DNA from 4 places in the Novosphingobium sp. YAF33 genome. Region 4 is predicted to be linked to each of the others. Evidence: predicted binding sites of a transcription regulator. Region 4 holds the regulator's gene; each other region holds the start of a gene.

Region 1 (5,493 bases), on a different contig from region 4:
CAGATGCCCGGCGTTGAATTCTTCGCCACATGCCCTGACACTACGACCTGAATTCGGGATCAAGCGGAGGGAAGATGCACATGGCAGAGAGCGACAAGCGCAAGGCGTCCGATCTATTCATCGAATGCCTGGAAGCGGAGGGCGTAGAATATATCTTCGGCGTTCCGGGTGAGGAGAACCTCGATTTCCTCGATTCGCTTTCGCGGTCCAAACAGATCCGGCTGATCCTCACCCGGCACGAGCAAGGGGCGGGCTTCATGGCGGCCACTTATGGCCGCCATACCGGGAAAGTGGGCGTCTGCCTCTCCACACTCGGCCCGGGCGCGACCAATTTCGTGACCGCCGCGGCTTATGCGACGCTTGGCGGCATGCCGATGCTGATGATTACCGGGCAAAAGCCGATCAAGAAATCGAAGCAGGGGCGCTTCCAGATCCTCGATGTCGTTTCGATGATGCAGCCCATCACCAAGTACGCGCACCAGATGGCCAGTTCGGACAATATCCCGAGCCGCGTCCGCGAGGCGTTCCGCATCGCCGAGGAAGAGAAGCCGGGCGCCACCCATGTCGAACTGCCCGAGGACATTGCCGACGAATATACCGATTCGCGCCCGATTCCGCGCTCGACAGTGAGGCGGCCGACAGCTGACGCGAAGTCGATCGCACAGGCGGTGGAGGCCCTGCAGAAGGCGAAGCGCCCGGTGCTGGTGATCGGTGCAGGCGCCAACCGCAAGATGACCAGCAAGATGCTGGGCGAATTCGTCGAGAAGACCGGAATTCCTTTCCTCACCACGCAGCTCGGCAAAGGCGTGATCGACGAGCGCCATCCGCGCTTCCTGGGCTGCGCGGCGCTGTCCTCGGGCGATTTCGTTCACCGCGCGATCGAGGACGCCGACTGCATCGTCAATATCGGCCACGACGTGATCGAAAAACCGCCGTTCTTCATGCATAACGACGGCACGCGAAACGACCGCGTGGTGATCCACGTCTCGACCAAGACCGCGGAAGTCGATCCGGTCTATTTCCCTCATATCGAGGTGATCGGCGATATCGCCAACGCCGTATGGCAGATCAAGGAAGCCATCGCGCCTTCCGCGAAATGGAACTTCGATGCCATGCTCGGCTATCGCCAGGCCGAAGTGGAGCATACCGAAAGGCTGGCTGCCGACGAGCGCTTCCCGATCTTCCCGCCGCATCTCGTGAAACAGGTTCGCGGCGCCTTGCCTGACGACGCGATCGTCTGCCTCGACAACGGCGTCTACAAATTGTGGTTTGCCCGCGGCTATTGCGCGTCCAAGCCCAATACCGTGCTGCTAGACAATGCGCTGGCATCGATGGGAGCAGGGCTGCCGTCTGCCATGGCCAGCGCGATGGTCTATCCGCACCGCAAGATCTTCGCAGTCTGCGGCGACGGCGGCTTCATGATGAACAGCCAGGAGATGGAAACGGCGGTTCGCCTGGGCCTCAACCTCACCGTGCTGATCCTGAACGACAATGCCTACGGCATGATTCGCTGGAAGCAGGCCAACATGGGCTTTGCCGATTTCGGGCTGACTTACGGCAACCCCGACTTCGTGAAATATGCAGAGAGCTATGGCGCCAGCGGCCACAGGGTGGAGAGCGCGGCCCATCTCAAGACACTGCTGGCCCACTGCCGCGATACACCGGGCGTCCATGTGATAGATTGCCCGGTCGACTATTCGGAAAACGATCGGATCCTGAACAGCGAGATCAGGGAGCTTTCGCTGGCCCTCTGAATGAAAACGGGAAGGCAGGGCGCGCGCCTGCCTTCCCGCATCGTGGCTTTTTCCCGATCAGCAGTCTTCGAGCAGCAGAAGTTCGATTTCCACGGTCAGGCTGGGCGGCAGACCTGCCCGGTGGTCGGCTTCGGTCACCACCGCGTCCGCCACCAGGTGGCCGGAAATGGTGAATTCATGGTCGGGCAGAGCCGCGATCAGGTTCTCTCCGTCCTCGATGGCGTCCTCGCCCGCGAAGGACAGTGCCACCGTATGACGAGAGCCGGCGAAAGTGGCGCTCGTCCAAGGGCGTTCGGCGTGGCGCAGGAACTCGGCGCGGGAACCGGCGAGTTTGAGCAGGGCCGCAATCAAGGGCAGCCATGGTCCGCGCGCCGCACAGCGCTGCGCACCGTCGCCCAGGGCCTGTCGAGCCGATGCTAGCATCGCGCGGTCATGGGCAAAATTAACGTGCATGTGGGCTCTCCAGGTAAGTCGTCATGAAAAGTCGGATGCGTGCCGCGGTCCCGGCGCGCGGCCGGCGCCCGTTGCGCAAATCGCCGACGAATCGCGGATCGTGTGCAGCGAGGCGCCCGAACTTGGTCCACGGCATCCGGGTGAGGCGCAGGAAGCGCTCTATCTGGCGTAAAAGCATGGAACCGTGTGCTCCGGTGAGTGGGATTCGCGACTCGTGTTCCTAATATGTTCCAATCGAATGGGGCTTGTCTAGGAAATTTCCTACGACTAGGATTACATTATGGAAAACGCCGAAATTCGCCGCCGTTTGCTGGAACTTGCTGAGGAACGCGGTGCGAGCCTCTCATCCCTGTCGCGAATGATCGGAAAAAATACCACTTATCTTCAGCAATTTATAAGAAAGGGTAGCCCGAGGAAGCTGGAGGAGGGGGATCGCGGCCAGCTTGCACGGTTCTTCGGAGTGGACGAATCGGAATTCGGGAAATCGAAGGAAAAATCCTACGTAAACGACAAAAATTCCTACGCCGGTGACTGGGTGGACGTCCCGCGTCTTTCGATCGGCGCCTCCGCGGGGCCGGGCGCCTTGCCGGACGGGGAGGACGTGTTCGGAACGATCCGTTTCTCCCCCCGCTGGCTGCGTTCGATGGGGCTGCGCCCGGAGATGCTCTCGGCCATCGTGGTCAGCGGCGATTCGATGGAGCCGGTGCTGCGCGATGGCGACGAAATCCTCGTGGACCGCGACTGGCGGCCGCTGCGGGACGGCATCCACGTCGTCCGACTCGACGATACGGTGTTGGTGAAGCGACTGGAGGCCGGGCGGGCCGGACGCATCGCCTTGCTGAGCGATAACCCGGCCTATCGGCCTATCGAATGCGATCTCCAGGAAATCGAGGTGATCGGCCGCGTCGTGTGGAAGGGCGGGCGAATCTGAACGGCTCGCAGGCCTGACGGGGAGGGGGCGCAAGGTTGCATTCCTCCCGGCTTGCGGCCATTTCCGCAGCCATGACCCAAACCAGCGAGAAGCCTCAGGAACAGTCGATGCGTGTCGGCATCATTCCCGTCACGCCGCTCCAGCAGAACTGTTCACTGCTGTGGTGCACCAAGACCATGCGCGGTGCCTTCGTCGATCCGGGAGGAGACCTTCCCAAGCTGCGGCAGGCTCTGGAAAAGACCGGGGTGACGCTGGAGAAGATACTCGTCACCCATGGCCATCTCGATCACTGCGGCATGGCGGGAATCTTCGCGAAGGAAATGGGCGTCCCGATCGAGGGGCCTCACGAAGAGGATCGGTTCTGGATATCCAAACTGGACGACGACGGTCCGCGCTGGAACATGGAAGCCGAGACGTTCGAGCCCGATCGCTGGCTCGAAGACGGCGACAGGGTGACCGTGGGCGAGCTGGAACTGGATGTGGTCCATTGCCCGGGGCACACGCCGGGGCACATCGTGTTCCATCATGCGCCCAGCAAGTTCGCGATGGTGGGAGACGTGCTGTTCAAGGGCGGCATCGGCCGGTGGGACTTCCCGCGCGGCAATCTTCAGGACCTGGTCGAATCGATCACCGCGAAGCTCTGGCCGCTGGGTGACGAAGTGACGTTCGTCCCGGGCCACGGACCTATCAGCACGTTCGGAGACGAGCGGGCGAGCAATCCCTATGTCGGCGACGCGGCGCTGGAGCACGGCTTGCCGGGCTGAGGGCTGCGCCATTCCTCACGCTATTAGTAGGAGGGCGGTGCCGGTGCACCGCCCTTTTCGTTTTAGAACCACCCCAGGGCGATCAGCACGGCCACGGCGGACAGTCCGGCCAAGGTGAGGACGGTCACGAGAACGCCGACCATGCGCAGCGGGTTGGGCCTGTCGATGTCCATGCCCAGGCCATGGGACACGCGGCCCAGCATGAAGAGCGAGCCGACGATGGCCAGCCAGATGCCGCCCTTTCCGGTCATTTCGATCGCTGCGGCCAGGATCAGCACGAAAGGCGTGCTTTCCACGAAATTGAGCTGGGCCCGCATGCGCCGTGCGAGAGGATCGTGACCTCCGTCGCCGAACAGCACCTTTTCCCGCATGCGCATCTGGCCGATACGCGCTATATGCCAGAAGGTAATCACGCCGGCCGCGGCCGCGAGGCACAAAGTTGTCTGCAGAATCATGGTTCGAATTCCCCCTAGGTGGATTTCACGTTCATGCTGCGGGGAGGAACGGGTTGCAACTCGTGCGAAATCGGTTATAGGCGCGCCTTCGCAAGCCGCCGGTCCGCGAACACGGTTTCCGGCGGCCTTTTTGACATTCAATTCCAGGAACAGGTGCCGAAATGGCTGTCCCTAAAAGAAAAACGTCCCCGTCCCGCCGGGGCATGCGCCGCAGCCACGATGCTCTGCAGGTCGAAGCATTCCACGAATGCCCGAACTGCGGCGAACTGAAGCGCCCGCACAACCTCTGCAACGCTTGCGGCCACTACAACGGTCGTGAGATCGTCGCGGTCGAAGCTTAAGACCAAGACGATTTTCGGAGGTTGCCCATGAGTTTGCCGCGTATCGCTGTCGATGCGATGGGCGGCGACGAGGGCGTGCGCGTCATGATTGAAGGCGCTGCTCTCGCGCGCCGTCGTCACGATCGCTTCAAGTTCCTGTTGGTCGGTGACGAGCCGCGGATCAAGGCCGCGCTCGAAAGCCATCCGAATCTCAGGGCAAGTTCCGAGATATTGCACACTGAAGGCGTTATCAGTGGCGAGGATAAGCCCAGCCAGGCATTGCGCCGGGCCAAGGGTACCTCGATGGGACGCGCTATCGAGGCGGTGAAGGCGGGTGACGCCGGAGCCGCCGTCAGTGCCGGCAATACCGGCGCTTTGATGGCGATTTCCAAGCTCGCGTTGCGCACGATGCCCGGCATCGATCGCCCGGCGCTGGCTGCCCTGCTGCCGACTCTGGAAGATCATGACCTGGTCATGCTCGACCTCGGCGCCAATGCCGAGTGCGATGCGCGCAATCTCGTGCAGTTCGCGATCATGGGCGCTGCCTATGCCCGCGTCGCCACGGGCCGCGAGCACCCGCGCGTGCGCCTGCTGAACATCGGCACCGAGGAAACCAAGGGCACCGAAGACTTGCGCGACGCTGCGGCGATGCTCAAGGCCTCGGCCGCCGACCTGTCGATCTCGTTCGACGGTTTCACCGAAGCCGACAAGCTCGGCCGCGGGGACATGGACGTCGTCGTGACCGACGGTTTTTCGGGCAATGTCGCGCTCAAGGCTGTCGAAGGCACGGCGCGCTTCGTGGCGGACCTGCTGCGT
Region 2 (5,493 bases), on a different contig from region 4:
AGCAAACCTACGGTTTTCCGCCATTTCCCCTACGATGCACTGCGTTGACATCGTAGGGGTCGCAAGTTCAATCCTTGCTACGCCCACCATTCGGACAGTCGGCCAGAACTAGGGCCGACCTTCCCCAAATCTCTACAATTTGACGGAACGCGGATTGCCGCGGCAGCGGCCAGTCCGGTTCGCCCCGGACGATCGCCAGCGCGTAATGCGCGGCGCGCAACTCCGCCCCCGCGCAAAGCGGGTGCCCTGCCCGACAGCGCCTTGCCAGCCGTGCCCCGCCTGCCTAAGAGACCCCCAATTTCTCACCTCCAGGGGAGTTTTCCGGAATGGCAAAAATCAAGGTCAAGAATCCCATCGTCGAGATGGACGGCGATGAAATGACGCGGATCATTTGGGAATGGATCCGTGAACGACTGATCCTCCCCTACCTCGACGTCGACCTCAAGTACTACGACCTCTCGGTCGAAAAGCGCGACGAGACCGACGACCAGATCACCGTCGACGCCGCGAACGCCACCAAGGAACATGGCGTTGCCGTGAAGTGCGCGACCATCACCCCCGATGAAGCCCGCGTCACCGAATTCAGCCTCAAGAAGATGTGGAAGTCGCCCAACGGCACGATCCGCAACATCCTGGGCGGCGTCGTCTTCCGCGAACCGATCGTGATCTCGAACGTGCCCCGCCTGGTTCCGGGCTGGACCGACCCGATCGTCGTCGGCCGTCACGCTTTCGGCGACCAGTACAAGGCCACCGACACCCTGATCCCGGGCGCCGGCAAGCTGCGCCTCGTGTGGGACGGCGAAAACGGCGAGAAGATCGACCTCGACGTGTTCGATTTCCCGGCTCCGGGTGTCGCCATGGCGATGTACAACCTCGACGAATCGATCCGCGACTTCGCACGCGCCTCGTTCAACTACGGCCTCAATCTGGGCTGGCCGGTCTACCTCTCGACCAAGAACACGATCCTCAAGGCCTATGACGGCCGCTTCAAGGACCTGTTCCAGGAAGTCTTCGACAACGAAGGCTTTGCCGCCAAGTTCAAGGACGCCGGCATCACCTACGAGCACCGCCTGATCGACGACATGGTCGCCTCGGCGCTCAAGTGGTCGGGCAAGTTCGTCTGGGCCTGCAAGAACTACGACGGGGACGTCCAGTCGGACACCGTTGCACAGGGCTTCGGCTCGCTCGGCCTGATGACCTCGGTCCTCCTCTCGCCCGACGGCAAGACCGTGGAAGCGGAAGCCGCCCACGGCACCGTGACCCGTCACTACCGCCAGCACCAGCAGGGCAAGGCCACCTCGACCAACCCGATCGCTTCGATCTTCGCCTGGACGCGCGGCATCGCCTATCGCGGCAAGTTCGACGAGACCCCGGAAGTCGTGAAGTTCGCCGAGACGCTGGAACAGGTCTGCATCGAAACCGTCGAAAGCGGCAAGATGACCAAGGACCTCGCGCTGCTGATCGGTCCGGACCAGAACTGGATGACCACCGAGCAGTTCTTCGAGGCCATCGTGCAGAACCTCGAAACCAAGATGGCTGCCTGGGCCTGAGCCTTTCGCATCCAAGCCCCAGGTCTTCGGACCTGGGGTACAAAAAACCCTCCGCCTTCGCAGGTGGAGGGTTTTTTCTGTCCCGGGCAGGCGGCACCCTGCCTAATGGAGCGCGCCTTATTCGAAGGGTTCTTCGCCTTCGAGCTTGGTGCGATGCATCATGCGGCCGCAAGTGGGGTCATAGGCCTCGGCCCGGTGCATGGTGCCGGTGTTGTCCCACATGACGAGATCGCCCACTTCCCACTCGTGGCTATAAGTGAACTCCGGCCCCGTCGCCCATTCGCGCAGGCCATGGATGATCATCGCGCTCTCCAGCGCGGACTTGCCCACCACTTGCGCCGAAGTGCAGCCGATCACCAGGCTCTTGCGGCCGGACTTGTGCTTCCAGACGAGCGGCAGTTCCTGCTCACCGATCTGCGCATAGCCCTGCAACTTGGCGAGGCTGGGCTCGGGCTCGTAATAGAAGAGGCTGGCCCAGGGGCCGTGGATCATACGGTACTGCTCGTATTCGGTCTGCTTGTCCGCCGGCAGCTCCTCGAAAGCGGCGTAAGTGTTTGCGAAGCCGGTGTTGCCCGTGCCGCGGGGGCTGGGCACGCGGCAGGACAGCAGCGAGGCCAGGATGGGCACATCGTTGCGGGTGCCGTCGATGTGCCAATAGAGCGAGCCCTTGAGGTACTCGGCGCTCATCGGGTTTTCCTTGGCGTCAAGCGTGATCTTGGAAATCACCTCCTCGCCGCCCTTCCGCTCAGGCGCGAACGTGCCGAGCGTCTTGGTGAAGGCGACCTGTTCCTCGTCCGTGAAATTCACTTGCGGGAACACGAGCACGCCGCGCGCTTCCAGCAGCTCGCGGATTTCAGTGGCGACCGTTCCGGCGAGCAGGTCTTCCCTGCTGTTGAGCACGCGGCTGCCGATCTTCGGCTTGATCTCTTCGGCCTTCAGCCTGGTCTGGGTCTCGACCGACATCCTGGAATTCTCCCGTCATATTGGGCCCGCTGAATCAGCGGCTCACGAGAGTTCCAATATCACGGCCTGAACGCCTGTTCAAATCGGCGCGAGCGCGTCGCGGCGATGGATCGCCCTTGCGAAAGTCAGCCGGCGCCCTGCAGGCGATCGAGCCAGGATTCGACGATGCGGCGCGCCTGTTCGTGGCCCATCTCGGCGCCCAGCCCTTCCTCCATCACGATGCAACGGCCGATACCGGCAAGGATCACGGTGAGCCCGGCCGGGTCGAAGCCCTCCACGGCCTTCAGCCGATCGCCCAGCAGGCGCTCCAGGATCTCGACCTGGCGGCGGCGCATGGCGATGCTGTGCTCGGCCATCTTTTCGCGCACGGCCGGGCGATGGTTGGCCAGGGCCATGAATTCGACGGACATGGCCGTGCGGCTGGTATCCACGAAGAACCCCCAGAGCGCCCGAACGGGATCAACGGAGGCCAGGGCTTCCTCGATCATCTGGTCGCTGTCCGCCGCGCCCTGGCGGCACACTTCCAGAAGCAGATCGTCCGTGGTGGGGAAATAATAGTGCACCAGCGACGGCTTGAGCCCTGCGCGCGCGGCCACGCGGCGCGTGCTGGCGGCGGCATAGCCTTCGTCCCGGATCAATTCCACGGTCGCCGTGACGATGCGCGCTCGCGTCGCGGATGTCTCGGCCCCTATCCTGCGCGCTGCGCCTGCCATCGGATTTCCCTTCGCTTGTCGGGCCTGCCTAGGGGCTGGCCGGAGCAATATCAACCGAACGGCTTCGGGTTGCATTTTGTTCTCTTTTTGTTCATACGAATCACATGCGAGTTCCTGGGCCAATCCAAAAGGGAAGAGGTGCCGTCAGCGGCCAGGCCAGCCGGCGTTTCAACCTGCCGCAACGTGAGAGCGACGGAGACTGGATGGATGCCGCTGAAGAGATCGACGGTCCGGCGCGGCACCCGGCCACGACGGTTACCGAGGAGCATCCTCGCTCGATCCTGTCGTTCAACAAGTCTCCGGACATCCCTTTCGACCGCTCGATCAACGCTTACCGGGGATGCGAGCATGGCTGCATCTACTGCTTCGCGCGGCCGACCCACGCTTATCACGACCTTTCCCCGGGCCTCGATTTCGAAACGAAGCTCTTCGCCAAGCCGGATGCGGCACGGTTGCTGCGCCAGACCCTGGCGAAGCCTGGCTATCGCCCCGCTCCCATCGCCATGGGCACCAATACCGACCCCTACCAGCCGATCGAAAGCCGCTATCGGATCACCCGCAGTGTGCTCGAAGTCTGCCTGGAAACGCGGCATCCGGTAACGATCACCACCAAATCGGACCGGGTTCTGCAGGATCTCGACCTGATCGCGGAACTGGCCAGGCTGAAGCTAGTGGAAGTGGGCATATCGGTGACGAGCATGGATCCGAAGCTTTCGCGTCTGCTGGAACCGCGAGCGGCTGCGCCTGCCAAGCGCATCGCCGCGCTGGGGCGTCTGGCGGATGCGGGCGTGCCCGCCCACGTTTCGATTGCGCCGGTCATTCCCTCGATTACCGATCAGTTTCTCGAAGACATCCTTCATGCCGCGAAGGATAAAGGTATCGACCGCGCGACATGGATCATGGTCCGCCTGCCCCATGAAGTGGCGCCCCTGTTCCGCGAATGGCTGGATGTGCATTTTCCGGATCGGGCGGGCAAAGTCATGGCCACGATCCAATCTCTGCGCGGCGGCCGCGACAACGATCCCGACTTCTTCACCCGCATGCGCCCCACCGGCGTCTGGGCCGATCTGTTCCGCAGGCGATTCAAGGTGGCGATGACCCGCATGGGATTCTCGAAACCGGCGATCCTGCTGGACAGCACGGCCTTCCGCCGGCCGTCGCTGGACGGTCAACTTTCGCTGCTATAGCCTTCGTTTCGAAATACAGGTGGAGGCTGATTCCATGTTGCTGGCAACTCTCGCTCTTTTGGCCGCCACCGTCGCGCCGGCGGCTTCCACCCCAGCCGCCCCGCCTGCCTCTGCCCCCGCCGCCGCCAACCCTGTCGAGACAACTCGCACCGCAGCCGCACCGCCGGCCTTCCGCGCGCTTTCCTGCGCCCGGGGATGCCTTTCCGCCATCGAGGCGGTAACGTATGCCTCCTATCTCGGCGAAAAAGCCGGGGTGGCCGGCATGTTCGAAATGCCCGTCGTCGAAGTCGGGCAGCAGAACGGACTGTTCTACCTCAACTCCGAAGACGACTACCGCGACCGCAATTGCCTGACCGTGGCCATGACGCCTGCGGCTATGCAGGCCTTCATCGGCACGGTCGATCTCGATCAGGTCCGCAAGCGGCTTCAGAAGCGCCGGATCGTGGTGCGTGGGATTGCCCAGCAGGTGCGGATCAATTTTTCCTCCGACGGCAGGCCCTCCGGCAAGTACTATTACCAGGTCCATGTCCGCGTCGGTGAAGCGAGCCAGGTGCGCGTGACCGTCTGAGGCACTCCGCAACCGAAAACCATCCTCGCGCGTTCCCTGCCCAACGATAAAAATGGACAGGAGGCTGTCATGGCCGATGAAACCGTAACGACCGAACGCGCGCCCGAAGCTCCGACCACCACCACGACGATCATCCGCGAACGCGGATCATCGGGAGGAGCGACGGGCATCGTGATGGCGCTGATCCTGCTGATCGCGGTTGTCGGCGGCATCTACCTCTTCAGCAAGGGTACGCAGAGCGAAACCGCCAAGGACGATGCCATCACCGAAGCGGCCAACAATGTCGGCTCGGCCGCGAACAAGGTCGGCAACGCGGCAGAGAACGCTGCCGACAACGTCCAGAAGAACGACGGTAACTGAGCGGGCCTGCTGAACGGTCAATCCGGCAGGCGATAACCCCGGAAACGTTCGCGCAGGTCTTTCTTGCTGATCTTCCCGCTGCCGGTGTGGGGTATGTCGGTCACGAATTCGATCGCGTCCGGCAACCACCACCTGGCCACTCGGCCTGCCAG
Region 3 (5,493 bases), on a different contig from region 4:
CGGTGGAGATGAAGCGGGAAAACAGCAGGTTGTGCTTCATCGGATCGACGGCGGTGACGCCGAGGACGAAGCAGACCGCCGAATTGGCCGCCGAGCCGCGCCCCTGGCAAAGGATGCCCTGTATCTGCGCCCACTGCACGATATCGTGGACGGTGAGGAAGTAGGCGGCGTAGCCCTGCTGCCCGATGATCCCCAGTTCCTCGGTAAGCAGGCGGGTGAGCTTTTCGGGGATGCCCTGCGGGTGGAGGTCGCTGGCGCGGCTCCAGACCAGTTCCTCCAGCCAGCCTTGCGGGGTGTAGCCGTAGGGGACCGGCTCGTGGGGGTAGGTGTAGCTCAGGTCTTCGAGCTTGAAGACGATGCCGCCCATGAAGTCTGCGGTGGCGGCGATCGCCTCGGGGGCGGCGGCGAAGAGGCGGGCCATTTCGGCTGCGGGCTTCAAGTGCCGCTCGGCATTGGCGGTGAGGCGGCGGCCGGCGGCCTGTACCGTGGTCTTCTCGCGGATCGCCGTCATGACGTCGTGCAGGGGGCGGGATTCCGGCCCATCGTAAAGAGCGTCGTTGATCGCGATCAGCGGCACGCCAGCCAGGGCCGCCTGTTCGCGCAAGGCCGCCAGCCGGCGCGCGTCGCGGCCCTGCCGCAGCATCGCCGCGCCCAGCCAGACCTTGCCGGGCGCGGCCTGCGCCAATTGGCGCAACAGGGCGTCGGAAGCGGGGGTGGCGACGATGAGCTGCATGTCCTCCAGGAATTCCAGCAGGTCGCTCAGGCGCAGTTCGCAGTTGCCCTTGGTCGTGCGCAAGTTGCCGGTGGTGAGCAGCCGGGTCAGGCGGCCCCAGCCGTATCGCGTGGTCGGATAGGCGAGGATCTCGGGCGTATCGTCGGCAAAGACCAGCCGCGCGCCGACCATGAGGCGGAACGGGGGCAGGGTGACGCCTTCCGCTTCCATCTCCTCCCCGAACATGCGCAGTGCGGCAAGGGCGCGGGCGACGCCGGATACGGTGTTGCGATCGGCGATGCCGATGCCGGGGTGGCCGAGCGCCAGCGCCCGCAGCGCCATTTCCCCCGGCGTGCTGGCCCCGCGCAGGAAGGAATAGGCGGTCGTCGTCGCGAACTCGACATAGGGCGGCGTTTCGAGGCTCATGCGAAGACGCCGTGCAGATACCAGCGCGGGTCGGCTTTCTCGCTGCCGTAGAGACCATGGCGAAACAGCCAGAACCGGCGGCCGTCGCTGTCCTCGATCCGGTAATAGTCGCGCGTGGGGCCGGTCGCCTCCACCGTCTTCCACCAGGGATAGGCGAGGCGTTCGGGGCCTTCCTGCCGCACCACCCGGTGCTGGCGTCCCTGCCAGCCGAACCGGCGCGGCGGACCGTCAGGCACTTCGGCCAGCACGGTGACGGGCTGGGGGGGATCGAACAGGAACAGCGGGCGCAAGGGCGGCTCGCCTGCCTCCGGCTGGGGCCAGGGCTGCGGAATCGATGCGGGAGGCACGAGGCGGTCGGCATATTCCGGCAAGTGCTCGTCGCGGGGGGCGAAGCGGTGGACGCATTCGGCGCCAAAGCGCACTTGCAGCCGGTCCAGCAGGGGGGCGAGGTCGGGCTTGCCGGAATTCTCCTCGTCCAGCCGGTCCTGCCCTTCGGAGACGTCCTCGTGCAGGGGCACGGCCAGGCGCAGCAGGTCGTAGCCGAAGCCCGGGTCGAGCGGATCGGCGAGCGATTCGATGCGTTCGCGAAACAGGCGGACGACATCGGCGGGTTCGCGCAAGGGCAAGCCGCTGTCCACGGCGAGCCGGGCGACATGGCCATCGGTGCGGAACAGCGAGACTTCGTAGCGTCGGCCGCCCCGGCCGCGGGCGACCAGCACGTCCCGCGCCTGCCCCGCCAGCCATTCGATCACGCCGAGCAGGGGCTTCACGGTCGCCATCGGTTCGGCGAAGCGCTGCTCCACCCAGATCGGGGGCAGGGTGCGATGCGGAGTGATGCGCCGGTCCTGCTCCTCCAGCAGGTGGGCGAGGGCGATCGACATCGCCTTGCCGAAGCGAGCGGCGAGGGGCGCGCGGGGGCGATCCGCAAGCTGGCCCAGGGTGCGCAGCCCGGCGCGCTTCAGCGCGAGGTGGGCATCGTCTCCCAGGCCGAGTGCGGCCACCGGCAGTTCGCGCAAGGTGCTCTTGCCGAAGCGGGCAAGGGCAAGGGCGGCATCCGGCGTTCCGGCACAGGCCGCCAGCGCCCGGAATTCCCGCCGCGCGAGCCGGGTGACGAGATCGCCCCGCACGGCGTCTTCATCCATCCCCAGGCTGTCGAAGCAGCCGGTGAGGTCCAGCACCAGCGCGTCGTCGCGATCGGGGGCCACCATCGGGGTATAGCGTTCGCAGGATTCGACGATGCGCAGCAGCAGGGCATGGTCCGCTGCGGGCCGGTGTTCGAGAGCAGGCAGGTCCGGTTCCAGCGCGCGCGCATCGGCCAGCATCATACCGGCTGAGAGGCCGAGCGCCAGCGCCGCGGGAGACAGCGCCATGATGCGCTGCGCCCCGCGTTGCTTCGCGATCAGGGCGAAAGCCGCGTCAGGCGGCGCTGCGCCTTCCCGCATCGCCCGTTCGGACGGCAGGAAGGGAAAGGTGACCGCCAGATAGCGGCGCGTGGCCAAGCATGGGCTTACGGAAGGTGCCTTGCTCACGATTCCATTCCAGTTGCAGGTTGAGACCCTCCCGCCCGCCGCGCCGGCGCAGCAGGGTCACGTCGAACACCGGATCTCCCGGCGCATTGGCGGGCAAGGGAACCGACGGCGCGCTGGTCACCTGCCAGCGGGTGTGGGCGGCGCTGGGCGTCGGCTGGGCGCCGCTGCGCACGATCATGACCATGGTGCCGCTTTGCTCCGCCGCCAGCGCCAGCCGCCGCGAGGCGGTAAGGTCGAAGGCCGGGGCGCGGCCATCCATTTCCATCACCACGGCCGCTGCCCCGCCATGCCGCACCGAATCCACGCCTGCGCGCAGCAGGCTCTGGAGATCGGGCAGGCGCAGCAGCACCATGGCGGCCGGGTCTATGCCCAGTTCGGCAAGGCCGGGGGCATAAGGGCGCGAGCGGGGCTGCTTGCCCCCGCCCTTTCCATTAAGTTTGCCCAGCCGCAGCCAGAGCAGAGGTTCCCGCGCCTTGCGCGCCTGCACCGCGCAAAGCAGCGCCAGCGCCAGGGCGGCCCCGCCGTCCTGCTCGGTCGCGGCATAGAATTCATGAACGCCGTCCTGCTGCAAAGGCGACTCGGGCCAGCCGTCAGGAGACGCCTGAGCGAGGTTTGCTGCCAGTTGGAGGCGACTCGAATCGAACATATGTTCCTTTTATGTTCTATTCCTGTCTTACGCAATCGAGTCTGGAAATGAGGGTGCAATCGGCTGTGGGCACAGCCCGGTCTCCCGATCCTGCCGGCGCAGAACGCAGGGCGAAAAGCTTTCGGGCATCGTTCGCCAAGTCATCGCAAGGCATTCCGCCTAGGGTTCGGGCATCGCCCACCTTACGGCCCCTACCCTCAAAGAAGGACTCACGAAGCATGGCCAGTTCCGCTCCCGCGCCGCTGGAAGCCGTCCCGCCCGTCACCACTGCCGCTGCCTGGCGGGGAGACCGGCTTTCCGAGACCGACGCGTGGATCTACAGGCTGTCCGACGAACAGGTGCTGGAGCTGGAGACGCTCGGTGCCCGCTTCATGGCCGACGACCCGGACCTGCGCACGGTCACCGCCGAGGAATATCCGCTGGTAGCCTGCGCCGATGCGGTGAAGTCATGGGGCGAGGATGTCGATTACGGCCGCGGCTTCGTGCTGGTGCGGGGCCTGCGGACCCAGCTCTATTCGGACGTTCTTTCCAACGCGATCTACTACGTGCTCGGCCTGCACATGGGCGATCCGATCCGCCAGAACGAGATGGGCGACCTGATCGACCACGTCTATGCCACCAGCGACAAGACCATGGACGATCCCACCGCGCTCTCCTCCAAGGTGCGGGACAAGCTGGTCTATCACTCCGACAGCTCGGACATCGTCGCGCTGATGTGCCTGCGCCCGGCCAAGGAGGGCGGCCTGTCCTGCCTCGTCTCCGGCGCGGAGATCTACAACGAGATCCTGCGCCGCCGCCCCGATCTGGCGCCGCTGCTGCTGGAACCCTTCCACTGGGACTGGCGCCGGCAGGACCACAATGCGCCGGCGGATACGTATACTTCGCCGATCGTCAGCCTCGTCGACGGGGTGTTCTCGATGTATGCGGGCTCGCTCTACATCCTCACTGCGCAGGAATATGAAGGCGTGCCCAGGCTGACGCCGGAGCAGATCGCGGTGCTCGAACTCTTCGACACGATCACCTACGAAGAGGGCATGGCCATCGAGATGGATTTCCGTCCCGGCGACATCCAGTGGCTCTCCAATTACGCCGCGCTCCATGCCCGCACCACGTTCTGGGACTGGCCCGAACCGCAGCGCAAGCGCCACCTCCTGCGGTTGTGGCTGAGCCGCGATGCCGGGCGCCCGGTGGTGGAGGGCTTCGGCAAGAACGGCGTTGTGCAGGTTCGCCAGGCCCCGCGCGACGGGCAGGCGGAGCATCCCGATGCGCATTTCGACGTGTTTTCGGTATCGGTGCCGCGCCTGATGGGCTGAGGGGCCGCGTGCGCAGACAAAGAGGGCCGGAAGTTTCCTTCCGGCCCTCTTTTTGTTGTCCTGAGTGTGCCGATCAGCGCAGGCCGATCAGATCAGGCCGATCAGCTCAGGGCGATGTCCGGAGCGTCTTCCTGCTTCATGCCGACGACGTGGTAGCCTGCGTCCACATGATGCGTCTCGCCGGTCACGCCCGAGGAGAGGTCGGAAAGGAAGTAGAGGCCCGAGCCGCCCACGTCCTCGATCGTGACGTTGCGGCGCAGCGGCGAGTTCAGCTCGTTCCACTTGAGGATATAGCGGAAGTCGCCGATGCCGCTGGCGGCCAGCGTCTTGATCGGGCCGGCCGAGATCGCGTTGACGCGGATGTTCTGAGGGCCAAGGTCGTTGGCGAGGTACTTCACCGAGGCTTCCAGTGCCGCCTTGGCCACGCCCATGACGTTGTAGTGGGGCACGACCTTTTCGGCGCCGTAATAGGTCAGCGTCAGGATCGAGCCGCCTTCGGGCATCATCTGCATCGCACGCTTGGTCACCGAGACCAGGCTGTAGGCCGAGATGTTCATCGTCATCAGGAAGTTTTCGAGGCTGGTGTCGACATACTTGCCGCGCAGCTCGTTCTTGTCCGAGAAGCCGATGGCGTGGACGACGAAGTCGATCGTCGGCCAGCGTTCCGCCAGCGTTTCGAAGGCGGTGTCGAGGGCTGCCATGTCCGAAACGTCGCAATCGATGAGGAAATCGCTGCCCAGGCTCTCGGCCAGCGGCTTCACGCGCTTGGCCAGCGCTTCGCCCTGATAGGAGAAGGCCAGCTCGGCACCCTGTTCGTGCAGTCTCTTCGCGATGCCCCAGGCCAGGGACTTGTCGTTGGCAAGGCCC
Region 4 (5,493 bases):
GAACGGCGCGCATCGCGGGGATCATGGCCGCCAAGAAGACGGCGGACCTCATCCCGATGTGCCACCCCCTCACGCTCGACGCCGTAAACCTGGATTTCACGTTCGAGGACAGCGCCGTGCTGGCCGTGGGCACTGCATCGCTGAGCGGCAAGACCGGGGTGGAAATGGAAGCCATTACAGCGGTTTCCGTGGCTCTGCTTACAATTTACGACATGGCCAAGGCGCTCGACAAGGGCATGGTCATCGGTGACATTCGCCTGATCGAAAAGCGTGGCGGCAAATCGGGCGACTGGCGGTTTGAGACATCGCCGCGATGATCCCGCCGATCGCTCTGGAAGAGGCACAGGCCCGTCTGCTTGCGCTGGTCGAGCCGCGGCCCGTCGAGCACGTCGACATCGACGGTGCGCTGGGTCGCTATCTCGCGGCCCCCTTGCTGGCACGCCGGGTCCAGCCCGCCGCCGACATCTCCGCCATGGACGGTTATGCCGTAAGCGAAGGGGACCTGTCCGGACCCTGGCAGTTGATCGGTGAAAGCGCGGCAGGACGGCCCTTCGGTGCAGCCGTCGATCCGGGCCAAGCCGTGCGGATATCCACCGGCGCCCTGTTGCCCGACAATGCGCGGGCCGTGATCCTGCAGGAGGATGTCGACCGTGAGGGCGATCGCCTCGCCCTCACGGGAGAGGCGCCCTCACCAGGCCACAAGCACGTCCGCTTCCGCGGCATGGATTTCGCCGATGGAGCGCCGCTGCTGGCCGCCGGGGCACTGATCGGGCCGGCACAGGCCGGTCTTGCCATTTCGGCGGGCCACCGACATCTCGCCGTCCGCCGCCGCCCCCGGCTCACCGTGATCGATAGCGGCGATGAATTGTCCGGCGATCCCGAATGCTGCGCAGCCCATCAGATACCCGCCAGCAACGGCGCCATGCTGACCGCTCTAGCGCGTAGCGTTCCCGTCGATGCAAATCGAAATGGACCAATCCCCGACGATCTGGACGCTCTGGTCGCCGCCTTCGACGCGGCCGCCGATGCCGACGTGATCGTGACGAGCGGGGGAGCGTCAGTGGGCGATCACGACCTTCTCCGGCCGGCACTGGAAAAATGGGGCGCCGAAATCGACTTCTGGCGCGTCGCGATCAAACCCGGCAAGCCGCTCATGGTCGCGACACGGCAGACGGCAGGGCGTCGTCAACTGGTGATCGGGCTTCCCGGCAATCCCGTGTCCAGCCTGGTGACCGCATATTTCTTCGTTCTCCCCGTATTGCGCGCGTTTCTGGGCGCCGCGCAGCCCTTACCCCGCGCGATTGCCACCCGGCTTTCGGCACCTTTGAGGACGGGGGGTGCGCGCCGCGAATTCCTGCGGGGATCCTGGGATGGTGAGGCGGTCCATGCCCTCTCGCTACAGGATAGCGGCGCCTTGTCCTCGCTTGCCGCCAGCAATGTCCTGATCGACCGGTCGGCGCATGCCCTCGCCGCTGATCGCGGTGATCCCGTTCAGGTGTTCTTGCTCCAAAATGGCGGTATTGCTTGACGATACCCTATTCGTTGCATAATTGTTCCCTCATTGTTCGCAGACAAGTTCCCTGAACGACACATCAAGTCAGCCGGGGCCGGTTCGTCGGGCGATTCAGGCCAAGTGCCACAGAACACATGAGGCTAAGCAGATGTTGACGCGCAAGCAGCACGAATTGCTCCGGTTCATCCAGGTCCGGCTTGAAGAAAGCGGCATTTCCCCCAGCTTCGAGGAAATGAAGGAAGCGCTCGATCTCAAGTCGAAGTCGGGCGTCCATCGGTTGATTTCCGCGCTGGAGGAACGTGGCTTCATCCGCCGCCTTCCCAACCGTGCCCGCGCTCTCGAAGTGCTCCGCCAGCCCGAAGACGCCACGAGCAAGCCGGCCAAGACCGCGGCTGCGGTATCGGCGGCGCGTGGCGGCAACGCCGCACCGTCCCGTCCGGCGGCGGTCGCCAGGCCCGCCAACGATGTGATCGAAATCCCCCTTCATGGTCGTATTGCCGCGGGCGTGCCGATCGAGGCCCTGGAAGGCCAGTCCTCGCTGCCGGTGCCTGCGGCCCTGCTCGGTGCAGGCGATCACTATGCGCTGGAAGTCTCGGGCGACTCGATGGTCGATGCCGGCATTCTCGACGGAGATTTCGCACTCGTAAAGCGGACCACCACGGCCAGGGATGGCGAGATCGTCGTCGCCCTTGTCCGGGGCGAGGAAGCGACGCTCAAGTATCTGCGCCGGGAAGATGGCATGGTGCGCCTCGATCCCGCGAACGCCGCTTACGAACCGCAGATCTACGGACCTGACGAAGTAGAAGTCCAGGGCAAGCTGGCAGGTCTGCTGCGCCGCTATCATTGATCCGTTTCAGGAGGGCGCCCTGTTCGCCCTCCTCAGGCCAGCGGTCGCTAATACCATCCCTTGCGTTCGATCATGGCCGGCGTAGCGGGTTTCCACCAGCCATGGTTTCCTTGCCCCTCCGCCACGGTCGTCACACTGCGGCTTGCAAGATCGATAGTCAGCCCGCCCGTTCGATCCAGCATCTGGCGATCAACTTTGAGCCACTTCGGCCGGCAGGTCCTCGGCAGGCGGCGCTCGGCAATCACCACGTCGGCCCACCTGCACGCCTCGGCCAGTTGCATCTCGGGGACGATGGCCCTCCCCCGCGCGATCAACACATGCCGAGCCCCCTGGCCGTGACGTAGCTCGACGGCGCAGAAGTCCGCGTTGCATCGCGTTCCGGGCGCCGTCTGCGCATTGACCGGGACCTCTCGCGTCCCGGCAACTTCCATGAGGTTGTCCAGGGCGTAGTTCCCGGAACCGGCGCGGAGCATCACGAGCCGATGGCTCTCGGGATCGATCCAGCCCACATGGCGGCCATCGCCCGAAACCATCATGTCCGGAACCGGAATGAGCATCAAGCCGAAGAAACCGGCAGCTATAGGCAAAATCCCCCATAGCCGGATGCGACTGTCCCAAAGGCCCAGCCAGAGCCCTCCAGCAACAAACAACGCAAAATGCCACCCACTCATCGTGGGCATCACCCGAACGGCTCCCGGTTCCGCGGCTATGAAGCGGGCGATGGCCAGCAGGGCGTCGATAGCGTGGTTCGCCAGCCACCACACCGGACCTCCAAGCCCAACCACATCGAGCAGGAGCGCCAGGGCGACGAAAGGCATGATGACCAGCGTCGTCAAAGGGATCGCGATCACATTGGCGACAGAACCATAGAGGCCGGCACGATGGAAATGGAACAGGGCGATGGGCATCAACGCCAATTCGATCACAATGCCGGTGATCAGGATCATCGTGAGGTGGCGCATGACCTTGAAAGGCCAGGCCTCTTCCCGGGGTGCCAACCAGCGCTTCAGCGGCTCTGCATTGCCGAGTGCCACCAAAACCATCACCGCCGCGAAGCTCATCTGGAAGCTGGGACCGACGACCGACTCGGGCCAGATGAGCAGCACGATGACAGCCGCCACCGCCAGCAAGCGCATGGACAGCGCTTCACGGCCCCATGCCATGGCAGCGAGAACGAGCAGAGCGCCCAGGAAAGCGCGCATGGTAGGAACCTGCGAGCCGCTCAACAGCGTGTAACCCAGCCCCGCGGCCGCGCCGCATGTTGCGGCCAGTATCGGCAGGCGGACCCTCAGGGCCAGTGCCGGGAAAAGGGCCAGAAGGCGCAATACGACGAAATAGACGCAGCCGATCACGGCACTCACGTGAAGTCCGCTGATCGACAGAAGGTGGRCCAGGCCCGCATCGCGCATGGCCTGGGCATCATCCTGGCCGATCGCGCCCATGTCTCCGGTCGTCAGCGCTGCCGCGATACCGCCCGGCGACCCTGCGAGACGCATCGTTATATGACGGGACAACGCGGCACGCTGGTCGGCGAGCCAATCGCCTCCACGCCCGAGCGATATCACTTCGACCGGCGATGTAATCGAGCCCGTGGCTGCCAGGCCCGAAAACCAGGCCCCGCGCGCAAAATCGTATCCACCAGGGAACATGGGTGATGCCGGAGGGGTAAGCCGGCCGCGGAACCTAATGACCGCACCGGTGCTCAGCGGCTGTTCCCGCAGCGCGGTCGGCAGGTTGACCCGGACTTTGATGGACCGCCCGCTTCGTGGCTCTCGCAACGCCAGTGTCAGCCGATCTCGCTGCAGCGCCGGCTGCTCTTCGAGCGACAGCACCCGGGCCGTGAAGATGCCCGCCATGGTCCGCTCTATGGCCGGTTGCCCGACGATTTCCGACCGGGTCCAGATCGATAGGCACCCTGCCAGGACGACCAGCGATAGCGAAAGGATCGCCTGTCTGATATAAGGGAACCGAGCCGAGCCCACGTGCCAGTTCAATGCGAATAATGCAATCGCGACGCATACTACGCAAAGGGCTACCCATGTCGCTGCAGACGACAGGAAAAACCAAGCAATTGCGCCAGTTCCAAAGGCCACGGCCAGCCACGGCGCTCTGGTGAAACTGCAGTTCGAAAGAAAACACTCGACACCCGCCAAACCGCTCGACAAGTGGCTCTTGCTGATCCATGGGCGATGCTGCAATGCAGCGCCTCCGGCTAAAACCGGACGCTCGAAATCAACCGTCGTGGCGGCGTGGCTGGCCATGACGAGCATAGGACAGGAAGGTTATTAGAATGGCAAGCGGCAGTGCATCGAGCGGAGCGGTGGCAAGCAAGGCCGTCGTCACGCGCTTTGCCCCCTCGCCCACGGGTTATCTCCATATCGGAGGCGCTCGTACCGCACTCTTCAACTGGCTCTTCGCCCGTCACCACGGCGGCAAGTATCTGCTTCGCATCGAGGACACCGACCGCGCGCGCTCGACCGAGCCGGCGATCGAGGCGATCTTCGACGGACTGACCTGGCTCGGCCTCGATGGCGACGAACCGGCGGTGTTCCAGTTCGCCCGTTCGGACCGCCATGCTGAAGTGGCCGCCGATCTGTTGGCTAACGGCCACGCCTATCGCTGCTACCTCACGACCGAGGAACTCGCCGAACGCCGCCAGAAGGCACAGGAAGAACGCCGCCCGTTCCGCATCGACAGCGAATGGCGCGATGCCGATCCCTCGACCTGGCCCGCCGACAAGTCCTACGTCGTGCGCGTCAAGGCGCCGCGTGACGGCGAGACGACGATCACCGATCTGGTCCAGGGCGAAGTCACCGTTCGGAACGAGGAAATCGACGATTTCGTCATCCTGCGCTCCGACGGTACGCCGACCTACATGCTGGCCGTCGTCGTGGACGACAACGACATGGGCGTTACCCATGTCCTGCGCGGTGACGACCACCTCAACAACGCCTTCCGCCAGCTCGTGATCATCCACGGCATGGGCTGGGAAGTGCCGGTCTACGGCCATGTGCCGCTGATCCACGGTTCGGACGGCGCCAAGCTTTCCAAGCGTCACGGCGCTCTTGGCGTCGATGCCTATCGCGACGAGATGGGCGTCCTGCCGGAAGCGCTGTTCAACTATCTGCTGCGT

What was found. Region 4 encodes LexA, which represses DNA repair genes until DNA is damaged. Its sites were predicted from a motif close to GTTCCNCNCTTGTTCT; they were not measured.
Region 1: a site for LexA is predicted at 2,424-2,439, ahead of AB4Z00_RS15860 (S24 family peptidase). Genes of this name have one in related genera too.
Region 2: a site for LexA is predicted at 3,305-3,320, ahead of AB4Z00_RS12930 (PA0069 family radical SAM protein). Genes of this name have one in related genera too.
Region 3: a site for LexA is predicted at 3,316-3,331, ahead of AB4Z00_RS20550 (ImuA family protein). Genes of this name have one in related genera too.

The regions. Positions count from the first base shown of each region.
Region 1 covers NZ_JBFRCW010000007.1:54,610-60,102, reverse strand. Annotated here, with positions in the region: gene AB4Z00_RS15870 (acetolactate synthase large subunit) at 81-1,754, shown strand; gene AB4Z00_RS15865 (hypothetical protein) at 1,812-2,207, opposite strand; gene AB4Z00_RS15860 (S24 family peptidase) at 2,488-3,138, shown strand; gene AB4Z00_RS15855 (MBL fold metallo-hydrolase) at 3,210-3,902, shown strand; gene AB4Z00_RS15850 (MAPEG family protein) at 3,965-4,357, opposite strand; gene rpmF (50S ribosomal protein L32) at 4,519-4,698, shown strand; gene plsX (phosphate acyltransferase PlsX) at 4,726-5,493, shown strand, end outside.
Region 2 covers NZ_JBFRCW010000006.1:32,948-38,440, forward strand. Annotated here, with positions in the region: gene AB4Z00_RS12915 (NADP-dependent isocitrate dehydrogenase) at 327-1,550, shown strand; gene AB4Z00_RS12920 (TauD/TfdA dioxygenase family protein) at 1,668-2,513, opposite strand; gene AB4Z00_RS12925 (TetR/AcrR family transcriptional regulator) at 2,639-3,226, opposite strand; gene AB4Z00_RS12930 (PA0069 family radical SAM protein) at 3,331-4,413, shown strand; gene AB4Z00_RS12935 (hypothetical protein) at 4,448-4,981, shown strand; gene AB4Z00_RS12940 (hypothetical protein) at 5,051-5,341, shown strand; gene AB4Z00_RS12945 (long-chain fatty acid--CoA ligase) at 5,359-5,493, opposite strand, start outside.
Region 3 covers NZ_JBFRCW010000011.1:50,593-56,085, reverse strand. Annotated here, with positions in the region: gene AB4Z00_RS20560 (error-prone DNA polymerase) at 1-1,138, opposite strand, end outside; gene AB4Z00_RS20555 (Y-family DNA polymerase) at 1,135-2,637, opposite strand; gene AB4Z00_RS20550 (ImuA family protein) at 2,555-3,313, opposite strand; gene AB4Z00_RS20545 (TauD/TfdA family dioxygenase) at 3,532-4,626, shown strand; gene fabI (enoyl-ACP reductase FabI) at 4,728-5,493, opposite strand, start outside.
Region 4 covers NZ_JBFRCW010000003.1:204,937-210,429, forward strand. Annotated here, with positions in the region: gene moaC (cyclic pyranopterin monophosphate synthase MoaC) at 1-317, shown strand, start outside; gene AB4Z00_RS08140 (molybdopterin molybdotransferase MoeA) at 314-1,528, shown strand; gene lexA (transcriptional repressor LexA) at 1,662-2,360, shown strand; gene AB4Z00_RS08150 (ComEC/Rec2 family competence protein) at 2,408-4,630, opposite strand; gene gltX (glutamate--tRNA ligase) at 4,651-5,493, shown strand, end outside.